DNA from 3 places in the Mesorhizobium sp. WSM4847 genome. Region 1 is predicted to be linked to each of the others. Evidence: predicted binding sites of a transcription regulator. Region 1 holds the regulator's gene; each other region holds the start of a gene.
The links. The regulator LexA, encoded in region 1, represses DNA repair genes until DNA is damaged. The targets are predictions, from matches to a motif close to TGTTCNNNNTGTGTTCNG.
Positions count from the first base shown of each region.

Region 1 (9,599 bases):
TCATGTCGGTGATCGATATGACCTCGTCGTCGCCGTGGCTCCAGCCGAGCCGCGCCAGGTAGTTGAGCAGTGCCTCGGGCAGATAGCCCATGGCGCGATAGGCTTCAACGCCGAGGGCGCCGTGCCGCTTCGACAGCTTGGCGCCGTCGGCGCCATGGATCAGCGGGATATGCGCGATTGACGGCACCTCCCAGCCCAAGGCTCGATAGATCACCATTTGGCGGGCGGCATTGGTCAGATGGTCGTCGCCGCGGATGATGTGGGTGATGCCCATGTCGTGGTCGTCGACGACGACGGCATGCATATAGGTCGGGTTGCCGTCCGAGCGCAGGATGATGAAATCGTCGAGGTCCTTGTTGGGGAAGCGGACTTCGCCCTGCACGCGGTCATGCACCACCGTCTCGCCTTCGGCCGGCGCCTTGATGCGGATCGCGCCCCTGGCGCCAACCGGCGCCTCTGACGGGTCGCGGTCGCGCCAGCGGCCGTCATAGCGGGGAGGCAAGCCCTTGGCCCGCGCACTCTCGCGCATCGCCTCCAGCTCAGCCGGCGCGGCATAGCAGTAATAGGCTTTGCCGAGGCGCACCAGCTCCTCGGCGACCGCGCGGTGGCGCGGCGCTCGCTCGAACTGCGATACCGGCTCGCCGTCCCAGGTGAGGCCGAGCCAGGAGAGCCCATCGAGGATGGCAGCGGTTGCCGCATCGGTCGAACGCTCGCGATCGGTGTCCTCGATGCGCAGCAGCATCCTGCCGCCGGTGTGTTTCGCATACAGCCAGTTGAACAGCGCCGTGCGCGCCCCGCCAATATGCAGGAATCCGGTGGGCGAAGGGGCAAAACGGGTGACGACCTTGTCGGACATGGAACTCTCGGGGCAAGCGCAGGAAACGGATGTGGCTGCGCGGACTTTCGCGCGTCGCGCGTTCATGTAGCATAGGAGGTCAAGGGCGCAAGGGGCGAACCCTATGGCTGGACCAGGCCGCGGCGTGGACGAGAGCGAGGGCGCGACCGCAAGCGTCAGCGAACGATCGCTGTTTGCCGACGTTCCTCACACTGAGTCGCTACCCGTTTCGCTGCCTGCGTCGCCGCTGAGCATCCAGCCTCTTTCGCCGGATCGCCCGGCGCCGATACCGGCTTCAGCACCCGGCCCTGTCATTCGTTTTCGCCGACAGCTCAGCCATCTTTCACCATCCGGTGTCCGCAACAGCGTGGCCGCGGCAGCCGGCCTGGAACTCGACCGGGGCGTCGCCTTCCTGCTGGTGCCGGTTTTCCTGGCATGCGGGGTGATCGTCTATTTTTCGCTTGCCGTCGAACCGGACTTTGCCCAGCCCATCGCCGTCGTGGTCCTTACGGCATTGTGTGCGGCCGTCACGCGCTCACGCCGCAAAACGCACCTGTGCTTCATGGCAGCGTTGCTGTGCGCGCTTGGTGTGCTCGCCGCCAAGGTTGAAACCTGGCGCGCCGGAACGAAGATGCTCGGTTCGGAAATCCAGACCCGGCTGACCGGCCGTGTCGTCAGGCTCGACCAGATGGCGAACGGCCGGATCAGGCTGACCATCGACGTGATGTCGACCGCCCGGCCGACACTGCGTTATGCACCCGAACGTGTCAGGGTGTCGGCACGCAAGATTCCCGCTGAGATGACCGCAGGCTCGGTGGCAACCGGCTATGTGAGGCTTCTGCCTCCGACTGGCCCGGTCAGACCGGACAGCTTTGACTTTTCCTTTGACAGCTATTTCGCCGGCATCGGTGCCAGTGGCTTTTTCCTCGGCAGTCCAAAGATCGTCGTCTCCGAAGATGCACCGTTAACCGCACGCCTTTCTTCGTCGATCGAGAAGGCGCGCGAAACCATCGCCGACCATATCAGGGACAGCATCGGTGGTGCCGAGGGGGAGATTGCCGCTGCGCTGATCGTCGGCGTGCGTGCCGGCATCCCCGAAGAGATAAACGAATCGATGCGGCGCACCGGCATCTACCACATCATCTCCATTTCCGGCCTGCACATGGCGCTTGTCGCCGGCACCGTCATGGGATTGCTGCGCGGCGCCTTTGCGCTGTTTCCCGACTTTTCGTCGCGCCGGCCGGTCAAAAAATATGCGGCTGCTGCTGCACTCGTCTCCATCGCTGCTTATCTGATCTTTTCCGGTATCGTGGTCGCGGCTGAACGCAGCTTCATCATGCTGGCGGTAATGCTTGTCGCCGTGCTGTTCGACCGGGCGGCACTCACCATGCGCAACCTGGCGATTTCGGCCATCGCCGTCATCGTCGTGTCGCCGCACGAGGTGGTCGGCGCAAGCTTCCAGATGTCGTTCGCCGCGACTGCGGCTCTCGTGGGCGCCTATGCCGGTTGGTCCGACTATCGTGCCGACAAGGCCAAGGCGCCGCGACAGCGACGGTCACCGGTCGCTTTCGTCACGCGCAAGCTCGTCGCCGGGGCAGGCACCATCGCAATGACCTCCATCATTGCCGGCAGCGCCACCGCGCTCTTCGCCATCTGGCACTTCCAGCGCGTCTCGCCGCTCAGCCTGTTCGCCAATCTGGCCGTCATGCCGATCGTCACGATCGTCATGTTCCTGGCCGTCCTCAGCGCCTTGGCAATGCCTTTCGGCCTCGACGGCCCTTTCCTCTACATGATGGGCAAGGGCCTGACGGCGATGATTGCAATTTCGGGATGGATCTCGGAGCGTTCGCCGGTCGATGCAGTCGGCCTGATTTCGTTGCAATCGGTTCTGCTGGTGACGGTCGCCTTAGTCATCGCCACGATGGCGACGACATGGCTGCGGCTTGCGGCACTTCCCTTTGCGCTCGCCGGCCTGCTGACGATTTCCGAGACGCGCACCCCCGACGTGCTGATCTCGGAGGATGCGCATCTGGTGGCGCTGCCGATCGGCGGCGGCGAACTTGCCGTCAACCGGATGCGTTCGAACGAATTCACCACCGACAACTGGAAACATGCGCTGGTTTCAACAACGATCGTCGAGCCGGAGACATTCGAAAAAGGAGATGTGCGGTTCGACATCGCCGATCCGGCCGACCTGCCGCCGGGAGCGCCTTTCACCTGCACTGCCGGCCTGTGCCTGGCCCGGCATCCGTCCGGCGCGCTCATCGCGCTCGCCGACAACCGCAAAACCGCGCGGCCGGCCTGTGCCTTTGCGGATTTGATCGTCATCGACGATGCCACAGCCTATTACAAACCCTGCCGCAACCCGCTGGTTCTCGTCGTCACCAAACGGCAGCTCGCTCGCATGGGCAGTGCCGCCGTCTTCTTCGATCCGCTATCGGCGAAGACGCGCGCAGAAATCCGTTTTGCCGTCAGACAGCCATACAGGCCTTGGCATGAGCAGCGGCGATTTTCGCGCGAGGCGAGGGGCCTGCCGCCATACCGCAGGGCCGAGAAACCCAAGAAGCCTGCCGTTCAGTAACGCCGGATCAGTCCGACGAGCTTGCCCTGCACCTTGACCCGGTCCGGCCCGAAGATGCGCGTCTCGTAGGCCGGATTGGCGGCTTCCAGTGCGATCGAGGCACCTTTGCGGCGGAATCGTTTCAGCGTCGCTTCCTCCTCGTCGACCAGAGCGACAATGATCTCGCCAGGCTGGGCGGTTTCGGCGTTGCGGATGATGACCGTGTCGCCGTCGAAGATGCCGGCCTCGATCATCGAATCACCCTTGACCTCCAGCGCGTAGTGCGTGCCGCCGGTGATCATGTCCGGTGGCACCGAGATCGAATGCGTCTGGTGCTGGATGGCGTCGATCGGCACACCGGCAGCGATGCGGCCCATCACCGGTATGGAGACGGTGGCAACGACGTCGTCGTCATTGCCGGCAGCACGCATGCGCGAAGGCGCCGGCTTGATCTGGCGTCCGAGGCCGCCCTGCCCAAGGGAGCCTTGAATGACGCTCGGCGAGAATTTGCGCGCCGCATTGAGGCCCGGCGCGATCGAATCGGGCAGGCGCAGCACCTCCAGCGCGCGGGCGCGGTTGGGCAGGCGGCGAATGAAACCGCGTTCCTCCAGCGCCGTGATCAGCCGGTGGATCCCTGATTTGGAGGCGAGGTCGAGCGCTTCCTTCATCTCGTCGAACGAGGGCGGAATGCCGCTTTCCTTCAGCCGTTCGTGGATGAACATCAGCAGTTCATGTTGTTTGCGTGTCAGCATCGCGACCCCCAACAGAATCAGAAAAACAAACCCAGAACAAACACTATCTGTTCCAGTTGTGTTCCGCAACCATTTAAAGTTTAATGAATGTGTTGACGTTTTGTTCAGCGTAGCATCAGCACGCTGCAGGCGGCGCCGGCTGCGGCTGCGGGAGCGAATGGCTCGCGTACGACCAGTCCGTTGGCGTCGGCCAGCATTCTGAGCATCGAGGAATCCTGGATACTGAACGGCGTTGCCTCAAGCGTGCCAGCTTCTTCCTTCACCACCGCGCGTACATAGTCCTGCCTGAGATCGTTAGCCGGCATGGCGGCGCCGAGCCGCGCCAGACGCATGTCCTGGCGGAAGGCGCGGCCGCCGAGCCGCGCCAGCAGCGGCTTCAGAAAGAGCTGCGTGCAGACCAGGCTGGCCACCGGATTGCCAGGCAGGCCGATGCAGCGGATGGCGCCCAGCCGCCCGAACATCAGTGGCTTGCCGGGCCGCATGGCGATTTTCCAGAAATCGAGCGCCATGCCTTCGCCGGTCAGCACGTCATGGACGAGGTCATGGTCCCCGACCGAGGCGCCGCCCAGCGTGACGATGACGTCCGCGCCTGCGTCGACGGCTTTTGTCACCAGCGCGGCGATCGCGTCCTTGCGGTCGGCGGCGATGCCGAGATCGAGTGCGCTGGCGCCGACCGAGCGGGCCGCGGCGGCGACGCCATAGGCATTGGAGGAGATTATCTGGTCGGGGCCAAGGTCGCTGCCCGGCGGCAGCAATTCGTCGCCGGTGGCGATGATGGCGACCAGCGGCCGTTTCACCACGCGGACCTGCTGGTGGTTGGCCGACGCCGCCAGCGACAATGCCGCCGGATCAAACAGGCGGCCTTTCTCCAGCAGCATGTCGCCCTGCGAGAAATCGAGCCCGAGGCGGCGGATGTTGCGGCCTTCAACCGTCGGCGCGGTCACTTCGACCATGCCGCCGCCGAGGTCGCGGACATTCTCCTGGATGACGATGGTGTCGGCGCCTCCGGGAAGCGGCGCGCCGGTGAAGATGCGCACGGCCTGCGCCGCGCCGACTGTTCCGGCAAAGCCTCGTCCGGCCGGCGCCATGCCGATCACCGAAAGTCTCGCGGGCACGGACGCGACATCGTCGGCCCGCACGGCATAGCCGTCCATGGCCGACGCGTTGAATGGCGGCTGGGTGCGGAGCGCCATGAGCGGCTCCGCCAGCACGCGGTCGGCGGCATCCATCAGGGCGACGCTTTCAGCCTGCAAGGGCGCAGCATCCGCAAGCAGGTGCTCGAGCGCCTCGGCGACCGCAAGCAGCGCCATTATTGGCCTGCCCCCTCGGCATCCGCCTTGTAGTCGCCGGATTTGCCGCCGGTCTTTTCCACCAGCCTGATGCCGGAGATGGCCATGCCGCGATCGACCGCCTTGGCCATATCATAGATGGTCAGGCAGGCGACCGAGACGGCGGTCAGCGCTTCCATCTCGACGCCGGTCTTGCCGGTGACGCGGGCCAGCGCCGTGACCTTCAGGCCGGGCAGCGTCGCGTCAGGTTCGATGTCTACCGATATCTTGGTCAACAGCAGCGGATGGCAGAGCGGGATCAGCTCATGCGTCCTCTTGGCCGCCATGATGCCGGCGATGCGCGCCGTACCCAGCACGTCGCCTTTCTTGGCATCGCCGTCGAGAATCATTTTCAGCGTTTCGGGCCGCATCGAGACAAGACCTTCGGCGATTGCCGTGCGGGTCGTCTCCGCCTTGTCGCCGACATCGACCATATTGGCTTCGCCTTCCGCGCCAAGATGGGTGAGGGCGGCCGACATCGTCAGGTCACCCTGGAGCGACGTGCGTCCGTTTGGACGCACAAACTACGCTCTAACGCTTTGTATCTATGCATCATGCTCTCCGAAAATCGATTCCGACTTTCGGGAAGATGCATTGGCGGGCGCCTTGCCCATCAAAAGCAGGTGCGTCGCAGTGGCCACGTCCTGTTGCCGCATCAGGCTCTCGCCGACGAGGAAAGTGCCGATGTCGCTCCGTTCCAGCCTGCGGCAGTCCTGGTGCGAGAAAATACCGCTCTCGCTGACCAGCAGCCGGTCGGCCGGCACCATCGCCGCGAGCCGTTCCGATGTCTCGATGCTGGTTTCGAACGTCCGCAGATTGCGGTTGTTGATGCCGATCAGCCGCGACGACAGTTTCAGCGCGCGTTCCGTCTCGGCCTCGTCATGCACCTCGACCAGCGCATCCATGCCGAGCTCGAACGCCGTCGTCTCGAGTTCCCTGGCCACGGCGTCATCGACGCTCGCCATGATGATCAGGATGGCGTCCGCGCCCCACGCACGGGCCTCGAACACCTGATAGGGCTCGAACAGAAAATCCTTGCGCAAAGCCGGCAATGTCACGGCGCTGCGCGCATTGGTGAGGAATTCAGGCGCCCCTTGGAAAGACGGCGCATCGGTCAGCACCGAGAGGCAGGCAGCCCCACCTTTGGCATAGGCCCTGGCCAGCGCCGGCGGATCGAAATCGGCGCGGATCAGGCCCTTGGACGGGCTCGCCTTCTTGATCTCGGCGATCAGCGCGAAACTGCCGGATTTGCGTTTGGCTTCAAGGGCCGAGAGAAAGCCGCGCGGTGCATCGGTAGCCCTCGCCCGTGCCTTGATTTCGGCAAGCGGCACCCGCGCCTTCGCCGCCGCGATCTCGTCGCGCTTGTAGGCTTCGATCTTGCGCAGGATATCAGACACGGCGCTATCCGTTTGAAATCTCGACCAGCCGGTCAAGCACCTTTAGCGCCCGGCCGCTGTCGATGGCTTGCGCCGCCGTCGCCATGCCATCGGCAAGCGTCGTCGCCTTTCCCGCCACCACCAATCCGGCGCCGGCGTTCATCAGCACCGTATCGCGAAAGGCGCCGGCAGCGCCGCCCAGCATGTCGCGCAGCGCCTGGGCGTTGTAGGCGGCATCGCCGCCGCGCAACTCATCCTTGGTATGCCGCTTCAGCCCGACCGCTTCCGGGGTCAGCGTAAAGCTGCGGATCTCGCCGCCGACCAGTTCGGCGACTTGGGTTTCGCCGGTGGTGGTGATCTCGTCATAGCCGTCGCCATGGGCGACCCAGGCGTGGTCGGCGCCCAGTGCCTTCAACGTCTCGGCCACCGGCATGATCCATTCCGGCAAGAAGACGCCAACCATCTGCCTGACGACACCAGCCGGATTGGAGAGCGGGCCAAGCAGGTTGAAGATTGTGCGGGTGCCGAGCTCGGCGCGGATCGGGCCGACATGCTTCATCGCCGGATGATGCGCCGGTGCGAACATGAAGCCGACGCCTGCGTCGTGGATGCAGCGGCCGATCGTTTCCGGCGGGATGTCGAGCTTGACGCCAAGCGCGGTCAGCACGTCGGCGGCGCCGGTCTGCGAGGACAGTCCGCGATTGCCGTGCTTGGCCACCGGCACGCCGCAGGCGGCGATGACGAACGCGGATGCGGTCGAGATGTTGACGCTGTGCGAATTGTCGCCGCCGGTGCCGACGATGTCGATGGCGCCAGCCGGCGCGTCGACGCGCAGCATCTTGGCGCGCATGGTGGCGACGGCGCCGGAAATCTCGCTCACAGTCTCGCCGCGCACGCGCAGCGCCATCAGGAAGCCGCCGATCTGGCCGGGCGTAGCGTCGCCCGACATGATGATGTCGAAGGCATCGCGCGCTTCCTCGAAGGAAAGGGAGCTGCCAGCGGCGACCTTGGCGATATGGGTCTTGAGCGCGCTCATCTGGTCAGGGCTTGGGCAACGGCGGTTTGGTCGATGCGAACGTCATATTGCGTCTGCAGCTGCGCCACCAACTGGTCGAGAAGGTCGTCGGACATGCCGGCGGTGAACGATTTCTGCTCGTCGTCCGGCACCGAGCTGGCGTCGGCTCCGGCAGGCTCGAACACTTCGGCAATCCTGAACAGGATCTGTCCGTCGCCGGTGGGCGAGGGGATCAATCCGGTCCCGCCTTCGCCTTCGCCGAACATCGCAGCCGCCCCTTCCTTGCCGAAATCGGCGTCGTCCGCCCCGCGCTTGACGCCGCGCTTGGTCTGCTTCTCAAGCTTGAGCTCGCTCGCGATCACGTCGAGCGTAGTGCCGGCCTCGAGACGCTTTTCGAGCTCCTGCGCTTTTGCGGAGAGCCGCTTGGTCGTTTCCGCCGCGGTCCAGTCGGCCACCACCTTCTGGCGGACTTCATCCAGCGTGCGGTCGCGGGCCGGCGTGACCGAATCCACCTCGTAGAACACGAAGCCGTTTTTGGCAGTGGTGAGGTCGGGATTCTCGGTACCGGGTTCGGCATCGAACACCGCCTTGATCAGCTCTGGCGATTCCGGCAGATCCTTGACGATGGCGCCGTCCGGCCTCAGGCCGGTGCGATCGATCGCGTCGACGGTGACGACCTTCAGCTTCAGTTTTTCGGCCGCTTGCTCGAGCGTGCTGCCCGAAGCGCGGCTGTCTTCGTAACTGTCATGCACGTCGAGCAGAATGCGGCTTGCCTCGCCCAGCGCCAGGTCCTTGCGGATGTCGGCGGCCACTTCGGCCAGCGGCTTCACCACTTCGGGCTTGATCTCGGTGACGCGCAGCAGCACCGGACCGAAGGCGCCCTGAACGACCGGGCTGACTTCGTTGACGTTGAGCGCAAACGCCGCATCCGCCACCGCCTTGTCGGCGATCTTGTCCTTGGACAGCGTGCCGAGCAGCGTGTCGGCCTGCGTCTTGCCCTCGGCGGCGACGAGTTTGTCGAATGTCGCGCCGGTCTTGAGTGAATCGAGCGCGGCCTTCGCGGCATCGGGCGTTTTGAACACGAGCTGTTCGATGGTGCGCGTTTCCGCCGTGGTGTAGCGCCCCTTGTTCTTGTTGTAGTCGTCGCTGACCTGCTGGTCGGTCACGGCACTCACATCCATGATGTCTTCCGGCTCGAGCCTGACATAGGAGAATTTGCGGTATTCGGGCGCCGCATAGGTCTTCTTGTTTTCCTCGAAATACGCCGAAAGCGTAGTGTCGGATGGCGCTTCGATCGGTTCGACCAGCGATTTCGGCAAGGTCAAATAGTCGATGGTGCGGTCTTCGCCACGATAAAGCGCGACCGCCTTCAAGAACGTATTCGGGGCCTTGAGGCCGTCCGAAACCGCCTCGACGATCTGCTGGCGCACAGCCACCTGGGCGCGATTCCTGAGATAGTCTTCCGGCCGCATGCCGACCTGTTGCAGTATGTATTCGAAAGTCCTTCTGTCGAAGTTGCCGCCGGGACCCTTGAAGGCCGGGTCTTCATGCGTGAGTTGGGCCAGCCGGTCCTTGGACAGCCCAAGCCCGAGCTTGCGGGCCTGCTCATCGAGGACTGCCCCCGACACGAGTTGCGCCAGCACCTGGTTGTCGAGGCCGAGCGCCGTCGCCTGCTCGCGGCTGATGCGCTGGCCGAATTGCTGCGACATCACGCTGATCTGCCGGTCATAGGC
Region 1 is NZ_JBVVPY010000005.1:5,897-15,495, reverse strand. Features, by position in the region: gene gltX (glutamate--tRNA ligase) at 1-856, opposite strand, end outside; gene AC0L28_RS08275 (ComEC/Rec2 family competence protein) at 960-3,416, shown strand; gene lexA (transcriptional repressor LexA) at 3,410-4,147, opposite strand; gene AC0L28_RS08265 (molybdopterin molybdotransferase MoeA) at 4,252-5,457, opposite strand; gene moaC (cyclic pyranopterin monophosphate synthase MoaC) at 5,457-5,954, opposite strand; gene trpC (indole-3-glycerol phosphate synthase TrpC) at 6,021-6,872, opposite strand; gene trpD (anthranilate phosphoribosyltransferase) at 6,877-7,887, opposite strand; gene AC0L28_RS08245 (SurA N-terminal domain-containing protein) at 7,884-9,599, opposite strand, start outside.

Region 2 (9,599 bases), on a different contig from region 1:
TGGCTGGAATCGATGCGGCCGGAAAATTTCGCCTTGCCGAGAACGAGTTCGAGGTCGCTGAAGGCCTGGCGGTTCCCGGACAGGTCGACCTTGGCCTTGAAGCCGGCGGCCGGAAGCCGGCGGATCGCCTCGTCGACATCCTTCGACAGCCAGGCGGCGAAGCCGGAAGGCTGCCCCACGGCCAGAAGCAGCGAACCGCTGAAGCCGAACTGATCCTCGAGACTGAGCATGCCGTTTGCTTCCAGCCTGGCGCGGCCCGGGAGCGTCGCGCCCAGCGACTTCACCGACCAGCCGGCATCGGCCGGCTCGGCCGAAAGGCGCACGTCACGAACCGTCGTGTCGCCGGCCACCACCGCCGGCAGCTTCACCTCGACGGTGCCCGGTATGGTCGGCTTGGGCAGGGCGAGCAGCGCCTGCTCCAACGCCGCGACGCGCTCGGACAGCGTCAGTCCGGTCGCGGCGCCGACGGCTTCATCGAACTGCACCTGAGCGCCATCGGCCTCGATTGAAAAGCGAGGGTTCGGCCCAAGGTCGACGGCAGCCTTGCCGTCGGCGGTGTAGGGATTGTCGAGTGGCCCGGTCTCGAAGCGGAATTCGTCGACGCCAAGCTTCCGGTGGTCTAGCGAGAACTTGCCGTTCAATCTGAACCCCGGTTCCGGCTTGCCGGCGCTGGCCTTCTCACCGTCGGTGCCGTCAAGCTGCGGCAAACGCTTGTCGGCGCCATTCCTGTCAGAGCTTGTGACCCTAAACTGGCCCGAATAGATCGCGGCCCCATCGACAATGCCGGCATTGCCATCCGCTTCGATGACCAGCGGATAGGCGTCTGGATCGGCCTTGAGCCTGAGCCGCAACTGTCCGTCGCCACTGGCCTTGCCGGTGGAGACGACGACCGTGCTGCGCAGGCCGTCGAGCCGCAGCGAACCATCCATCCGCCAGGGTCCGGCCAGCGATCTGGCAGAGATTGTCGAATTGATCTCGGAAAGACGATGGCTGCGGCCGCCGGCGGCATGGCGCAGCGCGATCTCTCCGTCGGTCACCGTCAGCTTCTCGATCGAGATCTGGCTGGGATCGTAGGGCGAGGACGGGCGTATCGCCCAGTCGACCGTGCCGTCGGCGGCAATGTCGATCGTCGCCTTCGGCCGCACCAGCCGCATGTCGAAGATCAGCACCTCGCCGCTCAGGAAGGGCGCCAGTTCGGCATCCATCGAAAAGGTCTCGACGGTCATTGCCGGCCGGCCGCCGGGGCCGCCGGCGACAGTGACATTCGAGAAGGTCACGGAGGGAAACGGCAGCAATTTCGCCGTTGCATCGCCCTGAACGGTGACCTTGCGGCCCAGAATGGCGCTCGCCTCGCGCTCGAAATCGGCCCGGTAGCCCGTCCAGTCGATAAAATACGGCACCACCAGCGCCGCACACAGCACCAGCACGAAAAAGCCACCGAAGAACACGAACAAACGTGCGAGCATCAACCCCCAAGCAGTCGATTGAAAATCAGCCGCACTCTACCCGCATCAGCGTGTCGATAAAGAGGCAAATCGATCGCCCCAAGAGCAAAAGACTTTAGTCGGTCGGCAGTATCTTCCCAGGGTTCATTATGTTCTGTGGATCAAGCGCCTGCTTGATCGTGCGCATGATGTCGACGCTGTGGCCGAGTTCATGGCGCAGGAAGCCGATCTTGCCTTGTCCGATGCCGTGCTCGCCGGTGCAGGTTCCATCCATGCCGATCGCCCGCATGTTCAGCCGCGCGACAAACTCTTCCGTCTGCTTGATTTCCTTCGGATCGTCCGCGTCCATCAGCACCAGCACATGGAAATTGCCGTCACCGGCATGGCCGACAATCGGCGCGATCAGCCCCATCTCGGCGATGTCGGCTTCGGTTTGCGTGACGCATTCGGCAAAGCGCGAGATCGGCACGCAGACGTCGGTCGACAGCCCCTTGGCGCCCGGCCGCAGCGTCAGCGACGACCAATAGGCGTCGTGCCTGGCCTTCCACAGCTTCGTCCGCTCCTCGGCGACACTGGTCCACAGGAATGGTCCGCCGCCATATTCTTCGGCGATCGTGCCGAAGGTTTCGGCCTGCTCGGCAACGCCGGCATCACTGCCATGGAATTCGACGAACAGGCACGGGCTTTCGGGATAGTCGAGTTTCGAATAGCTCTTCATCGCCCGCATCTGCAGCGCATTGACCAGTTCGATGCGCGCCACCGGAATGCCCATCTGGATTGTCGCGATCACCGCATTGCAGGCCGCCTCGACGCTGGGAAACGGACAGACGCCGCCGGAAATCGCCTGCGGAATGCCCTGCAGCTTAAGCGTCAGCTGGGTGATGATGCCGAGCGTGCCTTCGGAGCCGATCAGGAGCCGCGTCAGATCGTAGCCGGCCGAGCTCTTTTTTGCGCGCTTGCCGGTCGTCACCGTTTCGCCGTCGGCCATTACCGCCGTCAGCGACAACACATTCTCGCGCATCGTGCCGTAGCGCACCGCATTGGTGCCCGACGCCCGCGTCGCCGCCATGCCGCCGAGCGACGCATTGGCGCCCGGATCGATCGGAAAGAACAGGCCGGTGTCGCGCAGGTGCCGGTTGAGATCCTCGCGCGTCACACCGGGCTCAACCGTGCAATCGAGATCCTGCGGGTTGACCGCGAGGATGCGGTTCATCCGCGACGTATCGACAGAAATGCCGCCACCCGGCGCGTTGGTGTGGCCCTCCAGCGAAGAGCCGACGCCGAAGGCGATCACCGGCACGCGGTGCGCGGCGCAGGCCGACACGATCTCCTGCACCTCCGGTGTCGTCTCTGGAAACGCCACGCCATCCGGCGCCTGGGTTGGAATGTAGGTGATGGTATGCGCGTGCTGGGTGCGGATCGCCTGGCCGGTCTGGAACCGTTCGCCGAGCCGCTGCTTGAGGATGCCGAGCACCGCGGCGATGCCTTCTTCGTTGCGCTCGACCGGATTGAGGTCGCTCAGAGCCATCTATTCCTCCGCGAATGGACCAGCGTCCACCCTTGTTATGGACTTATGGATGCCTATCGCATCGGCCCGAAAATCGAAATCGATTTTCGGAAAGCACGATGCGAAGATTCAATGTGCTAGAGCGTACTTTGTGCGTCCAATTGGACGCACGTCGCTCTAGTCTCCCCGACCACGTCCTGTCCAGCCAGAAGGAAGTTTTCGATGTCCACCGCCGCCCCCTTCGCCTCTGCTCCCATGGCCATCGAAAAAGACTGGATCGACTATAACGGCCATCTCAACATGGCCTATTACAACGTGCTGTTCGACCGCTGTTCCGACGAAGCGTTCGAAATGATGGGGATGGGGCCGGACTATGCGAAGCAGCGCCGGCTGACCATCTACACGGCGGAAGTCCATGTCTGCTATATCAGGGAGCTACATCTCGACCACAAGGTCGATGTCTCGTTCCAACTCCTCGACCATGACGACAAGCGGCTGAGAGCCTACCAGGAAATCCGCCATGTCGACGGCTGGCTCGCTGCCACGTCCGAATCATTGTCGCTGCATGTCGATATGTCCGGACCGAAGGTGGCGCCCTTCCCGGCCGATGTCCTGGCCAAGGTCGAAGTCATGCGCGCCGCCCATGCGGCGCTGCCGATGCCTGAGCGCGCCGGCCGTTCGATCGGTATTCGTCGCAAGACGCTTGAGCCGCAGTCAGACCGCCGTTAACCTTACCAAGGTTTTAACGTGAACAAGCCGAATTGAGGCGTTGAACGACTCAGCCGGGTGTTCGAAAACCGTCCGCATTGCGATACTGGCGGCGGGGGCTGAAGCGGTTCGGGGAAATTGCATGAAAACCGATATCAAGGTCGAGGCGGACAAGCTGGCGGCCGATCCACGCATCAGCGACTACGATTTCTGGCGATCGCTGAAGAACCTCAACTACGAAATTTTTACCATCGCCAACAACAACGAGCCGATCCCTTTCGCCATGATCCGCTGGCGCGCCATCCTGAAGCAAGCGCGGATAAAGCGCGGCCACGCCTGACCGGTGCGGAAAGAAATACTTTCCGGTTGCCCCGCCCCGCTTGCCTTCCAACGTCGGTCGTTGGCGAAAGCCGAAGCGAAGTCCGCTCTCCCCCTTGCGGTGGAGATCGGCAGCTTTGCCAATGGTGCCTTGCTGACAAATGCTCACTCGCCCTTCAGCATCACGGCGGCTGCTTCACTGCCGCCAGCGGCGAACGCGCCACCACCGGCGACGACTGGATGATTGCGGTGTTGGTCATCGCAAACGGAATGATGCGGTCGATCACCCGTTCGAGTTCGGCCACCGAACCGACATGCGCCAGCGCGATGAAACAGTCCTCGCCGGTCACCCGATCGCACTGGGCGATTTCCGGCAAGTCGCGGATGATCTCGGCGACCGCAGCCAACTGCCCGGGCACCGGCCTGATCCGCAGCCATGCCGACAGCTTCATGCCGAGCGCGGCCGGGTTGATCCGAACAGTGTAGGCCTCGATCACGCCGCTCTCGTGCAGCCGCTTGATGCGTTCGGCCACGCTCGGCGCCGACAGGCCGACCGAGCGCGCCAGTTCAGCGGTGCTGGTGCGCGCATCCTTTTCCAGCAGGCGCAGGATTTTCAGATCCGCCGCATCCAGATCAACATTTTCGTTTCGAAGGCGTTTCAGGAAAAACTCATTTGTTTAGGAGAACAAATTATCTCTTTGGCCTGGCCGTTACCCATATAAACAGGTAAAATTGCCTGCGATAATGATCCTATGGACGATCAAGCGCAAGCCCCAGCTGCTATCCCTGCCCTCGCCGGCCCTGTCTTTGGCAGGCTGGCGACATCGCTGCCGCCGCATGTCTGGTTCGGTGTCAGCGCTGTGTTTCATTATCTCGGGCCGGCTTTCGCCGTGCTGCTTTTCCCGCATGTCGGCGTGCTCGGCATGGCCTGGCTGCGCATCGTCACGGCCGCCCTTGTCTTCGCGCCGCTAACCCGGCCGTGGACGGCCTTCGCCCGCGCCGACAGGCCGACATTGCTGCTGCTTCTCGGTTTTGGCGCCTGCCTCGGCGTGATGAATTGCTCCTTCTACCTGGCACTCGACCGCTTGCCGATCTCGCTGGTCGCGGCGATCGAATTCGTCGGCACCATCGGCGTTGCGCTGGTCGGCGTCAGAAGCCCGCGCAACCTCGCAGCGCTTGCCGTCGCCGTCACCGGCACCTTGCTGCTGATCGACGTCAAATGGTCAAGCGACCCGATTGGCCTGTTCTGGGCCTTCCTCAACGGCGCGCTGTTCGTCGGCTACATCGTGCTTGGCCATCGCGTTTCCCGCGCCGGCGCTGGCGAGGGCATCGCCGGCCTGGGCGCTGCCATGGCGGTCGCCTTCCTCATCGTGCTGCCGATCGGCTTCACCGATGCGCTGCCGGCTTTCTCGGCGCCGCCACTGCTCATCGCCGCCATCGGCGTCGGCATCTGCTCCTCGGTCATCCCCTATATCTGCGACCAGCTTGCCATGTCGCGGCTGCCGCGACCGAGCTTCGCGCTGATGCTGTCGTTGCTGCCGGTCACCGCCACGCTGATCGGCGTCATTGTGCTCCGCCAGATACCCAGCCCAACCGATTGCATCGGCATCGCGCTGGTGGTGGCCGGCGTCGCTTTTCACAAACCGGCAAATGCCTGATCAGGCAAGCTTCTCCTTGAGAAAGGCGATCGTCCGGCCCCAGGCGAGGTCCGCCGCGTTCTTGTCGTAGCGAGCCGCCGACGTGTTATTGTTGAAGGCATGATTGGCGCCTTCATAGACATGGATCGTGTACTCGACTTCGGCTGCATCGAGCTCCTTCCTGAAGGCGTCGATACCGGCATTGATGCGGGTGTCGAGCCCGGCATAATGCAGCAGCAGCGCCGCCTTGATCTTCGGCACATCCTCGGCCTTCGGCTGCATGCCGTAATAGGCGACAGCGGCAGCCAGATCCGGCGCATTGGCAGCCAGTGTGTTCACCGTGGCGCCGCCCCAGCAGAAGCCGACCGCGCCGACCTTGCCGTTGCCATCCTCGCTGCCCCTAAGGAAAGCGACCGTTGCGACCGCATTGGCAGTGGTTTGCGCCGGATCGAGCTTGGAAAACTGCTCGCGCGCCTTGTCTTCGTCGGCCGGCGTGCCGCCGAGCGGCGACAGGAAATCCGGGGCGAGCGCCACGAAGCCTTCCAGCGCCACGCGCCGCGCCACATCGCGTATATGCGGGTTGAGCCCCCTGTTCTCATGCACGACGATGACGGTGCCGAGCTTGCCGGACTGGCCAGCCGGCTTGACCAGATAGCCTTTCATCTCGCCACCGCTGCCGGGATAGCTGATGTCCTCGCCCGTCACGCGTGAATCGTCCTCGGCAACTATCGCCGCCCGGGCTGAATTCGCCGCCAGCAGCGGCGCGATTGCGGCGGCCGCCGCACCTGATCCGGCAAGCCTGGTCAATTGTTCCATGAAGCGCCGCCGGTCGAGCGTCAGATGCGTGTATTCGTCATACGCGTCGATCATAGCCTGGGTAATGGCGGGTCTGTTGACGGCGGGGTTGGCAGGGCTCGGTTTTGTCATGGCGCTCTCCTCGGCTTCGGGAACATGTCCGCCGCGCAAGATAGGGTAGAAGCCCGCACGGTCCAGTCACGGATCGGTGAGGCGCTGCTGACGCGAGCACAGGTCCGCCAGACCGGCGGCTGGTCCAGGATGACACCGTTCGACTGGTGCGCTGTCCCACTTGCTCCGACCCGCCGTGCCTGTCGAGCAGGCCGGCGCTATGGCTGGCGTGCCATAGGATTTGCAACTCCCCCGGCTGGACAGAGAACAAAACGGAGACACTTCTGGCCTTTCGCTGCCGAATCACTACATTCGGGGGAGATGTCCGGCTTTTCGGAAGATATGCCCTTTTTTGATGAACCGAACGCGCGGCCCGTGGCCCCGTCGGGCATTGCTGCGCGCGCCATGGCTGCCCGCAGCGGCCATGCCAATGCGCCCGATTATCTGAACGGGCTCAACCCCGAGCAGCGGCTGGCGGTGGAAACCACCGAGGGTCCGGTGCTGGTGCTGGCCGGCGCCGGCACAGGCAAGACGCGCGTGCTGACCACCCGCATCGCTCACATCCTCGCCACCGGCAAGGCCTTCCCGTCGCAGATCCTCGCCGTCACCTTCACCAACAAGGCGGCGCGCGAGATGAAGCAGCGCATCGGCCTGCTGATCGGCGAAGGCAATGTCGAGGGCATGCCGTGGCTCGGCACCTTCCACTCGATTGGAGTGAAGCTGCTGCGCCGCCACGCCGAACTTGCCGGGCTCAGATCCGACTTCACCATTCTCGACACCGACGACGTCGTGCGCCTGATCAAGCAGCTCATCCAGGCCGAAGGACTGGACGACAAACGCTGGCCGGCCAAGCAGTTCGCCCAGATGATCGACGGCTGGAAGAACAAGGGGCTTGGCCCCGCCGAGATTGCCGAGGGCGACGCCCGCGCCTTCGCCAACGGCAAGGGGCGCGAACTCTACAAGGCTTATCAGGAGCGGCTGAAGACGCTGAACGCCTGCGACTTCGGCGATCTCCTGTGCCACCCGATCCGTATCTTCCGCGCCAATCCGGACGTGCTGAAGGAATACCACAAGCGCTTCCGCTACATCCTCGTCGACGAGTACCAGGACACCAACACCGCCCAATACATGTGGCTGCGGCTGCTGGCGCAGCGGCCGGATGCCGGACGAGCTTCAACATCAACAGGTTTGCAAACGGCCGAAGGCCGCAAGCCCGACCGGGCGTCCGAGCCCTTGCGAGGCCCCTCCCGCGACGCCGAAGGCGCGCAAAAAAGGGGGGTCGGGCCCGCGCCGGCAGGCGCGGAACAGCCCGTGAGCGAAAATAAAGTCAACATTTGCTGCGTCGGCGACGACGACCAGTCGATCTATGGCTGGCGCGGGGCCGAAGTCGACAACATCCTGCGCTTCGACAAGGATTTCCCCGGCGCCACGATCATCCGGCTGGAACGCAACTACCGCTCCACCGCGCACATCCTCGGCACCGCCTCCCACCTCATCGCCCACAATGAAAGCCGCTTCGGCAAGACGCTGTTCACCGAAAAGATCGCCGAGGACGACGAGAAGGTGCATGTCCATGCCGCCTGGGATTCCGAGGAAGAGGCCCGCGCCGTTGGCGAAACCATCGAGGCCTACCAGCGGCAGAAGCACAATCTCAACGATATGGCCATTCTTGTCCGCGCGTCCTTCCAGATGCGCGAGTTCGAGGACCGCTTCGTCACCCTTGGCCTCAACTACCGCGTCATCGGCGGCCCGCGCTTTTACGAGCGCCTCGAAATCCGCGACGCCCTCGCCTTCTTCCGCGTCGTCGCGCAAGGCGCAGACGACCTCGCCTTCGAGCGCATTGTCAACGTGCCGAAGCGCGGGCTGGGCGAAGCCACCATCCGCCAGATCCACGACACCGCCAGGGCGCTGCGCATCCCGATGCTGGAGGCTGCAGAAAAACTCGCTGAGAGCGACGAGCTGAAGCCAAAGCCGCGCGCAGCGCTGCGCGAAGTCGCCGCCAATTTCGAGCGCTGGCAGAAGGCGCTGGAGACCACGCCGCACACCGAGCTGGCCGAGACCATCCTGGAGGAGAGCGGCTACACCGACATGTGGAAGAACGACCGCTCGGTAGAAGCGCCCGGCCGGCTGGAAAACCTCAAGGAACTGATCCGCTCCATGGAGGAGTACGAATCGCTGCGCTCCTTCCTCGAACATGTAGCGCTGGTGATGGACGCCGAGCAGAACGCCGAGCTCGACGCCGTCAACATCATGACGCTGCATTCGGCCAAGGGCCTCGAATTCGAGACGGTTTTTCTGCCCGGCTGGGAGGAAGGACTGTTCCCGCATCAGCGCGCGCTCGACGAGGGCGGCCGCTCCGGGCTGGAGGAAGAGCGGCGGCTGGCCTATGTCGGGCTGACCCGCGCCAAGAAGAACCTGCATTTGTGGTTCGTCTCCAACCGCCGCATCCACGGCCTGTGGCAATCGACGATCCCGTCGCGCTTCCTCGATGAATTGCCGGAAGCCCATGTCGAGGTCGCCGAGAGCGGCAACTCCTATGGCGGCTACGGCAATGCCTATGGCGGCGGCTCCTTCGCCTCCGGACGGGGCGGCCAGGCGGCAGGACGGCAGAATCCTTACGGCGCTTCGCGCTTCGACAATGTCGGCGCAGAAAAATCCGGCGCCTTCTCCAGCGCCTATGCAACGCCGGGCTGGCAGCGCGCGCAGCAGAACCGCACCGAGGCGACCGACCGCAACTGGGGCTCGCGCTCCGGCCACCAGGTCGAGCGCATCGGCTATGGCGAGACCGACAGTGGCTATGGCGCCGGCCGCACCTCGATCAAGGGCCGCACCATCGACGGCGAGCTGGTCGCCAAATCCGTCGCCGACACGCCATCCCCCTTCAATGTCGGCGACCGCGTCTTCCACCAGAAATTCGGCAACGGCAACATTTCGGCCATCGACGGCAACAAGCTGACCATCGACTTCGACAAGGCCGGCCAGAAACGCGTGCTGGACGGGTTTGTTACCGGGGTTTGAGCGTCCCTCTCACCGATACCGCGCCTGGTTCCATTTGTGGCCGAGCAGCGACAGGATGAT
Region 2 is NZ_JBVVPY010000008.1:282,991-292,589, forward strand. Features, by position in the region: gene AC0L28_RS14630 (AsmA family protein) at 1-1,466, opposite strand, end outside; gene AC0L28_RS14635 (FAD-binding oxidoreductase) at 1,561-2,973, opposite strand; gene AC0L28_RS14640 (thioesterase family protein) at 3,175-3,681, shown strand; gene AC0L28_RS14645 (hypothetical protein) at 3,803-4,000, shown strand; gene AC0L28_RS14650 (Lrp/AsnC family transcriptional regulator) at 4,161-4,640, opposite strand; gene AC0L28_RS14655 (EamA family transporter) at 4,731-5,636, shown strand; gene AC0L28_RS14660 (dienelactone hydrolase family protein) at 5,637-6,542, opposite strand; gene AC0L28_RS14665 (ATP-dependent helicase) at 6,843-9,539, shown strand; gene AC0L28_RS14670 (ABC transporter permease) at 9,549-9,599, opposite strand, start outside.
Region 2: AC0L28_RS14665 (ATP-dependent helicase) is a predicted target of LexA. The motif match lies at 6,785-6,802, and genes of this name have one in related genera.

Region 3 (9,599 bases), on a different contig from region 1:
GCATAACCGACCGTGCCGATCTCGCGCGCTACCTCGACTATTGCTCCGAAATGCTGTCGATCACCGGCAAGATCGCCGCGCTGTTCGCGCAATCGGTCAACGACGATGTGGTCGTCGATGGCGTCAACGACATCGAGTCCCTGGGCTCCAATCTGTCGCGAAAGATCTGGCAAAAGATCACGCTGATCGACGGTCCATTGCGGTCGGCTCGTCCAATTACCTAAGCTAATCTTAATCACCTTGGTCCAGCATGCCTGTGAAGACTGTGTCGACCGGCACGGAGCACTCGACTGGCACACGACGAACCCCTGGCCAACCCGAAAACGCGCGGAAGGCGAAGCGCCGGCGCGCGGCTGTTCGCCTGGTTTTCTTCACCGATCAGAGCGGAACCGGAAGCTGTCCGCGCGCGGCTTCTCGACACCACTTTCGAGCGCAAATTCGCTGTCCTGTTCGGCACCATCAGTGTCCTGGTGCTGGCAGTCGGCGCCACTGTCTTCACCGGCGACCGGTGGCCTTACGCCTGGATGGCGGCCGACCTCATTCTGTTTGCCGTCCGCTTCCTGCTGATGCGGGAATGTGAGCGGACCCGCAAGCGCGGGGGAACGGGGCCGCTGACAGGCCTCATGGCCGCCGGTGGGTCATGGTCGGTGATTTTCGGCCTCGGCTGCTATGGCTGCGTCGTCAGCGGGGATATGGCGCTTGCCGTGCTGGCTGCCTTGAACGTCGCAGGCGTCGTCGGCGTGGTGTCGTCGCGCAACGCAGCGACCCCGCGCTACGCCATATTCGTCATGCTGGCGGTAAGCCTGCCTTTCCTGGTTGGCGCGCTGTTATCTCCGGCGCCCGGAATGTCGATCGTCGGATTTCAAGTGCCTTTCTATGTGGCCGGCGTCATCATCGTGCTGCTTCAAAATCATGCGATCAACGCCCGCATGATCCGCGCCGAACTGGACAATCGCGATCTGGCGATCAAGGACGCGCTGATCGGCCTGCCCAACCGCATCTTCCTTCAGGAGAAACTGCGCGGCATGTGCAGCGAGCTTGCGGCGCCGGCAGCAAACGGCGGCATGCCGTTTGCCGTTCTCAGCATGGACCTCGACGGCTTCAAACACGTCAATGACCGCTTCGGCCACGCGGTCGGCGACATGCTGCTGCGCAAGGTGGCCGAACGATTGAAGCGCGCTTTCCGACCGGGGGATATGGTCTTTCGCATCAGCGGTGACGAATTCGTGATCCTGCTGCCCGACACATCCGAGATCGAAGCCACCATGCTGGCAAAGCGCGCCATTGAGAAGATTTCGGTACCCTTCGACCTTGGCGTGGGCACCGCAATACCCATCGGGTTGAGCATTGGAAGTGCCTTCGCGCCTGCCGACGGCGGCGAGCCGGAACTTCTTCTCACCTGCTCCGATCACGCGCTCTATGAAGCCAAGCGCACCGGAAAGGGCCGTTACCGGGCGCATGTGCGGGCCGCGAACTGACCACAGCGATTATTTGGGCCTTTTGTCGCTCAGTCCATGCAATATCTCGTATCCCGCCTAAGTGCGTCGCGTCTGAAGCGACTCCTGCGACGCACTTTAAGCCTTTGTTTGTTTTATGCGCATTTGCCCAAAACCGCTGCGCCCGCACCGGTCAAGCCCAGGGCCATGCCTTTTGGGCGACATGCATCAGGCCTGCGACAATACGCCATGAAAACCATAGTGTCGGCGGGATGGCTGGCCCTTATGTCTGGCCGTGACAGGCCTTGCGCTTTCGACTAACGCTTTTGCCCATGACGTTGCCGACCGATCCCGCTGGAAATCTCGCCGCCCTCATCCGCTGCCCCTCCGTGACACCTATCGAGGGCGGGGCACTGAGCACGCTGGAAACAATGCTGAAACCACTCGGCTTTTCCGTCGAGCGCCCGGTGTTCTCGGAGGACGGCACGCCCGATATCGAAAATCTCTATGCGCGGCGCTCCGGCAACGGTCCGCACCTGATGTTCGCCGGGCATACCGACGTGGTGCCGGTCGGCGACGAGACCTCATGGACGCATCCGCCTTTCGCTGCCGAGATCGCCAAGGGCGAGATGTTCGGTCGCGGTGCCGTCGACATGAAGGGGGGCATCGCCTGTTTCATCGCCGCCGTGGCGCGCCATCTCGAGTCGAAAGGCGGCCTGAAAGGCTCGGTCTCGCTGCTGATCACCGGCGACGAAGAAGGGCCGGCCATCAACGGCACGACAAAGCTGCTCGAATGGGCGGTCGCCAAGGGCGAGAAATGGGATGCGTCGATCGTCGGCGAGCCGACCAATCCCGATGCGCTGGGCGACATGATCAAGATCGGCCGGCGCGGCTCTTTGTCCGGCAGCATCATCGTCAACGGCCGCCAAGGCCACGCCGCCTATCCGCAGCTTGCCGACAATCCGGTGCGCGGCCTGATGACGCTGGTCGAAGCCTTGCTGCACCCAGTCTTCGACAAGGGCACCAAGGACTTCCAGCCGACCAATCTGGAGGTAACCTCGATCGACGTCGGCAATCCGGCCACCAATGTTATTCCGGCAAAGGCGACCGCCGCCTTCAACATCCGCTTCAACGACACATGGACCGCCGAGACCATCCAGGCGGAAATCCACAACCGTCTCGACAAGGCGGCGAAGCGAAAGAAATACCGGGCCGGCAAGACGACACCGGTCGATTACGAACTCGTCTGGCGCGACCGGCCGAGCCACGTCTTCCTCACCCGCGACGAGCGGCTGATCGAAGCGCTCAGCGGTTCGGTCAAGGCGGTGATCGGCAGGAAGCCGGCGCTTTCCACCTCCGGCGGCACCTCCGACGCACGCTTCATCAAGGATTATTGTCCGGTGGTCGAGTTCGGGCTGGTCGGCAAGACCATGCACATGGTCGATGAACGCGTCGCACTTGCCGACCTCGAGACGCTGACGCAGATTTATCTGCGCTTCATCGAAGACTGGTTCGAGCAAGGCGCATCGTAATCATGCTTTCGTCGGATGAAACCTATGCTTCGCTCAACGGCGCCTGGCGACTGATGCTCGGCAAGGCCGATGGGCTGCGCCAGTTCGACCTTTCGGCCGACGGTTTCTGGAATTCCTTCTTCGCCATCGTCGTCGCGGCACCGGCGCTGATCGTCGGTTGGGTCGGCCTCGCCAACGAGATCGGCGATCCGAATGCATTCGCCGGACGCTTCAGCATGCTGATCCGTCTGGCGACAGTCGACATCGGCGTCTGGGTGTTGCCGCTTGTCGGCCTTGCCCTCGTCGCGCCGCGCGCCGGCATCGGCGGGCGCTTCGTCCACTATGTCGTCGCCAGCAACTGGGCGTCGGCGATCATCGCCTGGATGATGCTGCCAGCGGCGTTGATCAGGCTTTTCCTGCCGTCCACCAACGAGTTCGCCGTACTGGCGTCGCTGCTTTTGTTCGCGCTGTCGATGATCCTGACCTGGCGGATGACAAACGTTGCCATCGGCAGGGGCGCGGCTGTCGGCAGCGCTGTCTTCGCCGGAATGTTCGTGGCGTCGCTGGTCGTTCTGTTCGCGCTGCAGGCGCTGCTCGGCATCGGTGCGCCGAGCGGAACCGGGACTTGAATAGCCTCGGATCATCGGATTCACACGCCGCGTCACCATCGCCTTCATTGTAGAGTCCGAGCGCGTGGTGATTGTGCGCGTGTTCTACGGCTGGGCCGATTGGCAGGACGACCTAGCCTAGTGACGCTGACTGATCGGCACATCTAGCCGCGTCATCCGGACGCCTTCGGATAATCTACCCCAACGAGAAAAAGCCCATCGGGCGGCGCCACCTGGCCACAGGCTGCACGGTCGCGCGCGTCGAGCGCCGCCTTCAGATCGGCAATTGTCCAGCCGCCTTCGCCGACGCGCTTCAGCGAGCCGACCATCGAGCGCACCTGATTGTGCAGGAACGAGCGCGCCGAGGCTCGCACTTCGATCATGTCACCCAGCCGACTGACATCCAGTCGGTCGAGCGTCCGGACCGGGTTGTCGGCCTGGCACTGGGTCGAGCGGAACGTGGTGAAATCATGCCGCCCCAGCAGCACCTTTGCCGCTTCGTGCATGGCCTCGGCGTCGAGCCGCTTCGGCACCCACCAGATCTTGCCCTTGTCGAGCGCCGCCGGCGCGCGCCGGTTGACGATGCGGTAGAGATAGTGGCGGCCGATCGCCGAGAAACGCGCATCGAAGCTATCCGGCACCACAGCCGCCTTGAGGATGGCGATGCGCGCCTTGGCCGTTTGCAGGTGGGCGTTGACGGCATCGCGAACCTTGTCATCAGGCCACGCCCTGACGAGATCGACATGCGCCACCTGACCGGTCGCGTGGACGCCGGCATCGGTGCGGCCGGCGCCGCGCAGCGAGACCTGTTCGCCGCAGAATTTCTCGATCGCCTGTTCGATCGCCTGCTGCACCGAAGGCTGGTCTGCCTGGCGCTGCCAGCCGGCATAGAGGCTGCCGTCATATTCGATGTCGAGGCGAAAACGCGGCATTCCTAAGAAGGATGAGGTTAGGCGGCGAGCGCGGTGCCGAAAGCCGAAGCGTAGACCAGCTTGCCGGTCTCAGGCGCTTCGCCCCAGACCAGCGCCTGCATCGCTTCGCCCTGGAACTCGCTTTCGAATTTTTCGGCGCGCGCGTGACTGTAGCCGAAGCGGCCATAATATGCGGGATCGCCAAGCACCACCGCCAGCACCTCGCCGGCATCCTTCAGGCGGATATGCGCCTCGCGGACCAGCGCACCGCCGATGCCGGTGCCATGGAATGACGGCTCGACCGCCAGAGGCGCCAGCGCCACTGCCGGAAAGCTCTTGCCGCCGTTCTGCACGTAAAGCCGCGAAAACAGAATATGGCCGACCACCTGTCCATCTTCTTCCGCCACCAGTTCGACGACGGCATCGCCGCCGCTGACCAGCGCGTCGACCAGTCCGGCCTCCGCCTGCTGGCCGAATGCGTGTTCCTCGACCAGGCGGATCGCCTCGCGGTCCCGCGGCGTCGCCGCGCGTATCGACATCATGCTCATGAGAATTTCATTCCTTTTTCGAGCTTGGCCCCGCGCAGAAATTCCTGCGCGGCAATGGGCCTTCCGCCCGCACGTTGAACTTCGACCAACCTGATCGCGCCTGACCCGCAGGCGACCGTCAGCCGGTCGTCGAGAATTCCTCCCGGCTCGCAGGCGCCTTGCGAAAGCGTCGAGCGAAGCAGTTTCAGCCGATCCAGGCGGCCGGCAATTTCGATCTCGCACCATGCGCCGGGAAAGGGCGACAGGCCGCGAATATGATCGTGGACTTCGCCAGCAGGCCGCGTCCAGTCCACGCGCGTCTCCGCTTTATCGATCTTTTTGGCATAGGTCACCCCCTCCGTCGCCTGTGCGGTAAAAGTCAGGGCATCCCGTTCCAGACGAGCCAGCGCTTCCGCCATCAGCGCGGCGCCAATGTGCATCAACCGATCATGCAGTTCGCCGGCCGTCATATCGGGGCCGATGGCGCATTTTTCGGCCATCGCCACCGGGCCGGTGTCCAGGCCCTCTTCCATCCGCATCACCATCATGCCTGTCTCGGTATCGCCGGCCATGATGGCGCGCTGGATAGGGGCGGCGCCGCGCCAGCGTGGCAACAGCGACGCGTGACCATTGAGGCAGCCGAGCCGCGGCGCCTCGAGAATGGGTTTGGGCAACAGCAATCCATAGGCGACGACGACGGCGACATCGGCCCGCAAGGCGCGGAACGCCTGCTGCTCGGTCTCGTTCTTCAGCGACACCGGCGTCCGCACCTCGAGGCCCAGCCGCTCGGCCTCGCGCTGCACCGGCGACGGCGTCAGTTCCAGCCCCCGGCGACCGGCGGCGCGCGGCGGCTGAGTGTAGACGGCTCCAATCTCATGTCCGGCATCCGCGATCGCCCGCAGCGTCGGCACCGAGAATTCGGGCGTACCCATGAAGATGACGCGCAAGGGCATTTTGTTCCGGGTCCGGTCTTCGTCTGGCCGTTAAGTCGGCTCAGTCGAAGTCGCGAACTTTGCGGGTCGGCGACCGAAGTCGCGTTTCCTTTCTGCTTCGATTTCGTTCATGATCTTGGCAATTCATCGCCAATTGCGTTTTCAGCAGCGAAAGTCGCGCGAATAGCGTCCCATGCCGAAAGACCCGGCTCCAGCCTGGCTTGCCTTTCGGCGACCATGCCTTCGCGCAGAAGAGCTATCGCCTTGCCCGACAGGCTCTGGCCGCTCTTACGCGCCGCCTGCTCGATTTCCCGCTTCAAGGGTTCGGGAATATTTCTGATCAGCATGTCGCTCATCGGCGTCTCCATTTCCTGATCTGGAACAGGGTAGAGGGGCGCTGTCCCGCCAACATCTTCGAAAGGTTCAGCATCAAACTGCGCGAGTATCGCCCTATCCCACTAACTTGCCCGGCGCCTTGCTGCCTGATGGTTTGTCCCTGGCGAGCTTCTTGAACTTCTTCACCACCATGTCGCGCTTCAGCTTCGAGATGTGGTCGATGAACAGAACGCCGTTGAGATGGTCGATTTCGTGCTGCAGGCAAGTCGCCATCAGCCCTTCGGCCTCGATCTCCTGCAGCTTGCCGTCGCGATCGAGATATTTCACCCGCACGGCGGCAGGGCGCTCGACCTCGGCATAGTAATCCGGGATCGACAGGCACCCCTCCTCGTAGACCGAGCGCTGATCGGCGCTCTCAAGAATCTCGGGATTGATGAAGACATGCGGCGCCGGCGGCTCGTCTTCCTTGGCGAGGTCGATCACCAGCATGCGCAGCGGTTCGCCGATCTGGATCGCCGCCAGACCAATGCCCGGCGCATCATACATCGTGTCCAGCATATCGTCGGCCAGTTTGCGCAAGGCGCCGTCGACGCGCTCGACCGGTTTCGAAACTTGGCGCAGGACGGGATCGGGAAGGATGATGAGCGGCTTGATCGACATGGCGTCTCACCTAAGACCTCGCACGAAAAGCGTCAACCGGGGCATTTGCAGCGGCGTTCACGTTTTGATCTGTGTCGTCAGGCCGAATCATCTATGCTGTCCGATATGAACGACCTGACCACCATCCTGTCCGAACCGATCGCCCGGCTCGGCGCCACCACGATCACGCTCGGCCACGCGCTGGCATTCGGCGCGGTCCTGTTCCTGGGCCTGTTCGTGGCGCTCGTCGTCGCGCTCTGGCGCTCGGCCAAGGCGCGTGCGGTGGCTGCCGCGGAAGCCGCCGACCACGCCCGCGACGCCGAGGCGCGGATGGCCGGCATCCTGGCAAGCCAGGCCGAGATGCAGGGCCGCATGGGCGCCATCGCCGAAGTGTTCGGGGCGCGGCAGGCCGAACTCACGCAGTCGATCGGCCAGCGTCTCGACGCGATGACCGGCCGTCTCGGCCAGACCATGACCGAGCAGACGAAATCGACGCATGAAAGCCTCGCCAAACTGCAGGAGCGGCTGGCGGTCATCGATACAGCGCAAGGCAACATCCAGTCGCTCGCCAGCCAGGTCGTGCAACTTCAGGCAATCCTCTCCAACAAACAGACGCGCGGCGCCTTCGGCCAGTCGCGCATGGAGGCGATCGTCGCCGACGGCCTGCCGCACGGCGCCTATGAATTCCAGGCGACCCTGTCGAACGGCAGCCGGCCCGACTGCCTGGTGAAGATGCCGAACGGCGCGCCCGCACTCGCCATCGATGCCAAGTTTCCGCTGGAAGCCTGGAATGCCATCCGTGCCGCCGAAGGCGTCGATTTGCAGAAGGTCGCCGCACAAGCGTTTCGGCGTGATATCGAGGTGCATGTCCGCGATATTTCCGACAAATACCTGATCCAGGGCGAGACGCAGGACACCGCCTTCATGTTCGTGCCGTCGGAATCGGTATTCGCCGAGATCCACGAGAATTTCGAGGGGATTGTCCACAAGGCGCACCGCGCCCGCATCGTCATCGTCTCGCCGTCGCTGCTGATGCTGTCGATTCAGGTCATCCAGGCGATTCTCAAGGACGCCCGCATGCGCGAGCAGGCGCATTTGATCCAGGGCGAAGTCATCCGGCTGATGGAGGATGTCTCGCGCCTCGACGAGCGGGTGCGCAAGCTGCAGAGCCATTTCGGCCAGTCGGCCAAGGATATCGACGATATTCTCGTCTCGACGTCGAAGGTGACCAAGCGCGGCCAAAAGATCGAGGCGCTGGAGTTCGGCGCGCAGCCGGCGGAAGGCGACGCCGGATCGGCGGCCAACGCGAAGACCGAAGCGGGTGCGCGCGTCGCCGACTCCAAGACCGGCCAATTGAGGCTAAGGGTGGTCGAAGGCGACGACTGAGAGGCTACTGCTCCTCGACGATCATTGTGCCTTCGAACTCCGGCAGCCAATGCAGCGCCGAGCGGTGCCAGATCTGCTTTCTCGGGATCAGTTGTTCGCGCTGCCGCGCCGTGCCGACCCTGATGCCATAGACTTTCGGCCCGTCGCCAACCGACGTGGCATAGAGGTGCGTACCGCACTCGCCGCAAAAGGCCTGGGCGCGCCTGGCGCCGCTCGCTGCGGTCTTGATGTAGATCTTCGGCGTGCCCTTGGTGATCCGGTAGCGCTGCTCCGGCGCCGGCACGGTCACCCGAAACGCTGTTCCGGTCAGCTGCTGACAATCGATGCAGTGACAAATACTGGTGTTGTCCGGATCGACCTCCGCCTCGTAGGTAATGGCGCCGCAATGGCACCCGCCGTCGATTTTCATCTTCGTTCCTCCCTTCAGCCGCGCCTCGACGTGTTGGAGCTTAACGGCGCAGCCGCCGAAGCTCCACACAGGCATTCACAACGCGGCAAACCATCCGCTGGTTCAAGGCTGCTGCGTCGACGCCTGTTCGATGACTTCTTCCGTCCAGACCTTGAAACCGGCCAGCGTGCCCGGCCCGAAAATATGGGTCAGCGGCACATCGGCTGCGTCGCGGCCGGAGGCGATCAGGATGCGGCCGATGCGCGGCGCATTGTTGCGCGGATCGAAGGCATGCCAGCGACCGCCGAGGTAGACCTCCATCCAGGCGGCGAAGTCCATGTCCGACCAAGGCTTCGGCAGGCCGATGTCGCTGATGTAGCCGGTGCAATAGCGCGTCGGGATGTTCAAGGCGCGGCAGAAGGCGACGGCGAGATGGGCAAAGTCGCGGCAAACGCCGCTTTGCTCACGATAGGCCTCTGCTGCCGTGCGCGTCGGCCGCGCGTTGCCGTAGTTGAAGATGATGTGGTTGTGGACGAAATCGCAGACCGCCTGCACGCGTGGAATACCGAGCGGTGAGTGGCCGAACAGCCGCCACGCCTCGTTCGCCAGCACGTCGCTCTCGCAATAGCGGCTCGGCAGCAGGAACAGCAGCGTCTCCGACGGCAGGTCGCGCACCTCGTGCTGCCACGCCAGCAGATCGCCCATCTCAAAACTTCCGGGATCGCGGATCACCGCGTCCGTGCCGAAGGTGAAGCGACCGGGAGGGGCGACAAGGCGGTTGCACCAATTGCCGAAACTGTCGCGGTAGCTCTCGATCGGCACCGGTGGGTTCGAAGTCAGGAAATCCGGCCGCTCGAGATCGGACGCGCGGGAATAGTGAACGTTGAGCATCGCGATCAGCGGCGTTTCCTGCGGAAAGTCGAAG
Region 3 is NZ_JBVVPY010000021.1:55,444-65,042, forward strand. Features, by position in the region: gene AC0L28_RS26065 (hypothetical protein) at 1-224, shown strand, start outside; gene AC0L28_RS26070 (diguanylate cyclase domain-containing protein) at 471-1,478, shown strand; gene dapE (succinyl-diaminopimelate desuccinylase) at 1,769-2,968, shown strand; gene AC0L28_RS26080 (hypothetical protein) at 2,971-3,576, shown strand; gene truA (tRNA pseudouridine(38-40) synthase TruA) at 3,729-4,487, opposite strand; gene AC0L28_RS26090 (GNAT family N-acetyltransferase) at 4,505-5,014, opposite strand; gene fmt (methionyl-tRNA formyltransferase) at 5,011-5,946, opposite strand; gene AC0L28_RS26100 (plasmid stabilization protein) at 6,054-6,281, opposite strand; gene def (peptide deformylase) at 6,376-6,921, opposite strand; gene AC0L28_RS26110 (DNA recombination protein RmuC) at 7,027-8,286, shown strand; gene AC0L28_RS26115 (GFA family protein) at 8,291-8,695, opposite strand; gene AC0L28_RS26120 (transglutaminase-like domain-containing protein) at 8,798-9,599, opposite strand, start outside.
Region 3: AC0L28_RS26110 (DNA recombination protein RmuC) is a predicted target of LexA. The motif match lies at 6,976-6,993, and genes of this name have one in related genera.